One region of the Massilimicrobiota sp. mt181 genome, then DNA from elsewhere that is predicted to be linked to it. Evidence: predicted binding sites of a transcription regulator. Region 1 holds the regulator's gene; the other holds the start of a gene.
The links. The regulator HrcA, encoded in region 1, represses chaperone genes, less so after heat shock. The targets are predictions, from matches to a motif close to TTTTAGCACTNNNNNNNNNNNAGTGCTAAAA.
Positions count from the first base shown of each region.

Region 2: a site for HrcA is predicted at 1,245-1,275, ahead of ACZYT4_RS12795 (ATP-dependent Clp protease ATP-binding subunit). Genes of this name have one in related genera too.

Region 1 is NZ_JBVAYN010000003.1:159,844-163,076, forward strand. Features, by position in the region: gene dnaK (molecular chaperone DnaK) at 1-17, opposite strand, end outside; gene grpE (nucleotide exchange factor GrpE) at 38-616, opposite strand; gene hrcA (heat-inducible transcriptional repressor HrcA) at 627-1,667, opposite strand; gene hemW (radical SAM family heme chaperone HemW) at 1,782-2,870, opposite strand; gene ACZYT4_RS03220 (L-serine ammonia-lyase, iron-sulfur-dependent, subunit alpha) at 2,867-3,233, opposite strand, start outside.
Region 2 is NZ_JBVAYN010000032.1:13,837-17,069, reverse strand. Features, by position in the region: gene ACZYT4_RS12795 (ATP-dependent Clp protease ATP-binding subunit) at 1-1,187, opposite strand, end outside; gene ACZYT4_RS12790 (DegV family protein) at 1,313-2,209, opposite strand; gene ACZYT4_RS12785 (thiamine diphosphokinase) at 2,231-2,824, opposite strand; gene rpe (ribulose-phosphate 3-epimerase) at 2,821-3,233, opposite strand, start outside.

The DNA of each region.
Region 1 (3,233 bases):
ATAATTTTATTACCCATAATTATCATCCTCCTAAAATTTATTCATTCACTTTCACTAAAGATGCACGAATAACGCGATCTTTTAACTTATAACCTTTTTGAAGTTCTTCGACAACAACGTTATGATCGAAATTTTCATCATGCGCTGTCATCACTGCCTGATGTAGATTTGGATCGAATTCTTTACCTTGTGCTTCGATAACTTCTACACCATTTTTCTTTAAAATAGCCATCAACTGATCAAAAATCATCTGATACCCCTTTAAGAAAGTTTGAACTTCTTCACTTGGATTTTGAACATTTAAAGAACGTTCAAAATTATCCACAACTGGAAGTAACTCTTCAATAAAAGATTGCATCATAAATTTTAATGAATTCTGATGTTCTTTTTCTAAACGTCTTTTTAAGTTTTCCATATCAGCAAAAACTTTATAATAATCCGTTTTCCATGTATTGACTTCTTCCTCTAATTTACTTAACTGTTGTTCTAAACTTTCTTTGTCATCATCATTTTGTGTTGATTCTTCCTGATTTTCTGTCGTTTCATCAACGACTTCTTCATTGACTTCTTTTTCTTCTGTTACGTTTTCTTCTTTCATGTTTTTTTCCTTTGCCATTGTTTCACCTCTATTCATCTTCTTCGTCATCATCATGATTTGCAAGAACCTCTTCCAGGCTCTTTGAAATATACTCAACTAAAGAAACGACTTTTTCATAAGGCATACGTGTTGGCCCAATGACTGAAATAGATCCTTTAGATTCATTCCCTGTTTTGAATGAAGCTGATATCACCGAAACATCATTAAGTTCCTTAATAGGTGAATCACTACCAATTCTTACACTCACACCATCCTCCAAAGCAATCGGTTCCAGACTCTTCCATGATTGAGAGTTTTCAAACGCTGTCACTAAGCGACGCAACTTATTCACATCATTATATTCTGGCTGATATAACATATTTTCTTTACCAGAAAAATAGATGTTATTTTTTGCGAACTTCATGAAAGCCTCTAGAAAAGCATTAAAGAGAACCTCATGTTCTTTAATACGAGCACTCAAGATTGGTTTGACGTCTCTTTCAAGACGATAAACAACTTGATTCATTGGTGTTCCATCAAGCAATTCATTCATGACATTTACACAACTTGTCAAATCTTCCATATAAGCATTATTCTTAATATTGAAATTACGATTTTCTACATGTCCTTTATCTGTCACAATGATTGCTGTTACTGTATGTTCAGATAAGGGAACAAGAGTAATGTTTTGCAAATGTTCATAAATAGCATTTGGTCCTAATGCAACAGTTGTTAAATGAGTCAACTGGCTTAAAATCTGACAACTTTCTTTAATGATTTCATTTAAAGAACGATGTCGATCTCCCAAAATTGTTGAAACCTGATTTTTAATCTCATCATCTACACTAGGCTGCATTAAAGTATCAACATAAAAACGATACCCTGCCGTTGAAGGAACACGTCCAGAAGACGTATGTGTCTTTTCCAGATAACCATGTTCTTCTAGAAATGACATTTCATTTCTGATTGTTGCACTCGAATAAGGAAGCTGATACTTTGTCATTAAGGTTTTCGATCCTACTGGTTCAGCCGTTTCAACAAACTCTTCAACAATACATTTTAGAATTAGTAATTGTCTAGCCGTCAGCATATCACAACCTCCTTTAGCACTCCTTTTACCTTTGTGCTAATTACATTATACTCATCTTTTTAGCACTGTCAACACTTTTGTGCTAAAAAGCAAAGAAAAACAAGTTTTCACTTGTTAATCATCCAAAAAATCAATAAGTATTGTATTTAAATAATTCATACCCAATTCTGTCGTTCTTAAAAAGCCATTATCAATTTCTAATAATTTCATATTCTGATAACGTTCAATCACATGATGATACTGCTTTTCAAAATCAATATCATATAACTGATTGATGTCTTGAATATTGATACCCTGATTTAATCGCAGACCCATCATTATCTTTTCAAATAACTGATCTTGTCTAGATAACTCAATATCTTCTTCTAAATATTGATGCTGAAAATAACGTGTCAGAGATTTCGTATTTTCATAGCGATGCGACTGCTTTAAAGCATGTGCTGATACACCAATCCCATCATAATCATGATAATGCCAATAAACCAGATTATGTAAAGAAGGTTTATAGCGATAATAATTGCTGACTTCATATTGATGATATCCTTGTCTCTTTAATTCCTGACGAATATAGGCATACCAGCGTGCATCCTCTTCATCATCAAGCGGCTGGTAATGCTGATTTTTCAAAAAAGTATGGTCTTCTAAAATCAAACTATAATAAGAGACATGTCCTACATCCAACTGAGCCAAAACAGCAATATCCTCTTTAACATCTTCAAATGTTTGTTGGGGTAATCCATACATCAAATCGACATTGATATCTTGAATACCAAGCTGTTGAGCTTCTTTAATAAATGATATAGCTTGCTTTGAAGTATGTACTCTGCCAATATTTTTTAATAAATGATCATGAAATGTTTGGATCCCCACACTCAACCTATTGACACCATAATCCACACATAATTGTAGTTTTTCTTTGTCCATTGTTTCAGGATTGATTTCAATAGTATATTCTTTGACCTGACTTGCATATGGTTTTAATAACTCAAAAAGAGATTTCAACTGTTCATAAGATAAGGCAGTTGGTGTTCCTCCTCCAATATAAATCGTGTCATAATCTGTTTGTAAAGATTTCTCATTTATTTCAAAAGATAAGGCCTCCAAATACTGCCAGGCCCATTTTTCATTATAAAAAACCTTGCAGAAATCACAATAACTACAGATATGTTGACAAAAAGGAATATGAACATATAAAGCACTCATGATAAACCAAACTCTTTGGCCAAGCCACCTAAAGAAGTTTCCTTATAGGCACTTGACAAATCTTTTCCAGTTTCTTTCATGACTTTGACAATGGTATCAAAAGAGACTTTATTTTTTCTTAAATATCCTAATTGTTTAGCAAGCATAGCTGCATCTAAGGCACGTAAAGAACCATATCCATTACGTTCAATACATGGAATTTGTACATATCCTCCAACAGGATCACAAGTTAATCCCAAATTATGTTCCAATCCCATTTCAGCAGCATATTCAATCAAAGAATTATTCAATTCATAAATCCACGCCATAGTGGCTGCCCCCATGGCACAGGCTGTCCCTACTTCAGCCTGACAACCACCATCA
Region 2 (3,233 bases), on a different contig from region 1:
ATTAAATCAATCGCTTTATCTGGTAAGAAACGATCTGTAATATAACGTTCACTCATATTCACTGCTGCAACAATAGCACTATCTGTAATTTGAACACCATGATGAGATTCAAAACTATCTTTTAAACCACGTAAAATAGCAATCGTATCATCAGTATCTGGTTCTTCTACTTGTACTTTTTGGAAACGTCTTTCTAAAGCCGCATCTTTTTCAATATACATACGATATTCATCTAATGTTGTCGCACCAATACAATGAAGTTCACCACGGGCTAACATTGGTTTTAATAAGTTAGCTGCATCCATAGCACCATCAGTTTTTCCAGCTCCAACAAGCTGATGAATTTCATCAATAAATAAGATGATATTTCCTTCGGATTTTTTAATTTCATTTAAAACAGCTTTTAATCTTTCTTCAAATTCTCCACGATATTTAGCTCCGGCTACTAATGCTCCTAAATCCAATTCATAAAGCGTTTTATTTTGCAGACTGACAGGAACGTCATTTTTAAAAATACGCCAAGCCAATCCTTCAACAATCGCTGTTTTACCAACACCTGGTTCACCAATAAGTATTGGGTTGTTTTTTGTTTTACGTGATAAAATTTGTATAACACGTCTAATCTCTTCATCACGTCCAATCACAGGATCTAATTTCCCATCTTTCACATCTTGAATCAAATCACGACCATATTTTGTTAAAACTTCATATTGATTTTCTGGTTGAGGATTATTCACCATATGACCACCTCTCATTTCTTTAATAATTTTTTCTATTTCTTTTTTATTTAAATGATATTGACGAATTAAATCCTGAACAAAAGTTGATTGTACTTCAAACATTGCCATAATCAAATGTTCAACACTTGTATATTCATCTTTATAATCATTCATAACTTTTTGAGCTTTTATCAACAATTGATTTAAATCATATGATATTCTTAACTGAGACTCATCAACACCATCAACTCTTGGTTTTTGTTGTTGCTTATTTCTTAAAAAAGTCGTCAGCTGTTGAATATCTACGTTTGCTTTTGTCAGTACACGGTATAAAATACCGCCGGTATCATCTAATAACGCTAATAAAAAGTCTTCTATATCAACAACCTGAGAAGACATTGCTAAAGTTTGCTGCATAGCTTTTTGCAAAGCTTCCTGCATAGCAGTTGTCCATTTTTCTATATTCATCTTTCTCACTCCTTTAGCACTCATTATCTCCAAGTGCTAACTATAGTATACCACTTTTTCTGGCACTGTCAACACCAGAGTGCTAAATTTTCATTTTTTACAAAAAAATCTTTAGGAAGTAATTCCTAAAGATCATATTTTTTTAATATTCCTACTCCTATTGGATAAGGCCCTGTATGTACACCAATGGTTGCTCCAATCTGTTGTATCAAGATAGGTTCATGAAAACCAGGGAATTCCTGCATCAAAAGATTGTTTAGACTTTCTTTGAATTTTTCTCCTTCTTCCCTATCATAGCCATAACCGACACAAAGTCGATAATCAGATGGAGATAAATGGTTATCTTTAAAATATTTGATCGTATAGTCTAGGACTTTCTTTTTCGATTTTTCTCGACCACGTGTCACTCCCATCGCAAAGATTTCACCATCATGCAGCACTATTAATGGTCTAATACCAAGTGTTTTCGCAGCAACACCAGCCACTTTACCTATACGTCCTCCATGAATCAAATATTCAAAATTGCCAACCGTAAAGAAAATACGCCCTGTTGATTTGATTTCCTCTATTTTTGACACAACATCTTCGTAAGTGTATCCAGCCTCTTTCATTTGAGCCGCTTCAATCACAAGTAATCCCTGTAAAACTGTATTCACTGTTGCATCTATCACGGTTATTTTTTGATTAGGGTATTGCTCTTCCAACATTTGTTTTGCATTCATGGCACTATTATAAGACCCTGAAAATTTTGTTGTAATACATATACAGATAATATCTTGCTGTTGATTTAAAACATTTGTAAAAACTTTTATATAATCCTCAATAGATGGCATAGACGTTTTAGGAAAGACTTCTTTATGATCAACCATATATTGATAAAAGTCATGAACATGAATATCTTCTTTTTCTTTTTGATAATGTTGACCGTCAATTGTTATATAAAACGGAACAACTTGAAGATTATACTTTTCAATAATTGCTTGCTCTAAATCACATGAACCATCTGAAATAATCTGGTACATATCCATTCCTCCCTTCTTACATTATGATTTTGATTGTATCAAAAGAATAGGCTGTGTGGTTTTGATAATAGCATGATCCTCATTCATTTGATTGGATACGCATAACGGATCATCTCGTTTTAAATGGTAATGATGAAGTGGATAATGACATTCTTTTAAACTGATTATACTTTCATCAAAAGCAAATACTGAAAAGTAATGATAGTCTTCTTTCATGATTTTATGTTCCCCTGGCTGTAAAACATAGATTTTGTTCCACTCATCATAAACTGTTATTTTGATGTTTTGATATTTTTCCAATAAGCAGAGTATCGCCATGAAATGATCTATACGTTTATGTGTCACACCATACAAATCAATCTCATCATATCCCTGCTTGCATGCATATTGAATCGCAAGAGCAGTATCCGTATCATCTTTAATACTAGAAAAGCGCTGAATACTTAAATGTTGAAGAATCTGTTCATCTTCAATAGAATCCATATCACCAATAGCTAAGATAGGAATAATCCCTTGATGATATAAATGAATAACCCCTTGGTCAACACCAATATAGTCCACCGACAAATCTTTAACAGTTCCTACATCTATACTACAATAAATACCTATTTTCATTTTAATTGATTAATAGCTTCCTTTCTATCAGGTGCTTGGAAAACATAACTTCCAGCAACTAGAACATCAACACCTGCATCTTTACATAACTTTCCAGTTTCAGCATTAATGCCACCATCAACTTCAATCAAATAAGAACGATTTTGATGTAATTGTTTTAATTGTTGAATCTTTTCAATGGCCTGTTCCTGAAATTTCTGTCCACCAAAGCCAGGTTCAACACTCATAACCAGTACCAAATCGAGTTCATCTAAATATTTTTCAATAGCTTCTATAGGTGTAGCTGGTTTGACACTTAATCCTACTTGAACATGTTGAGCTTTCACATGATGAATAAATTCTCTTACAGACTCTTCATTTTCGAATGCTTCTATGTGAGCAGTTATAGATGATGCATGTGCTTTTATAA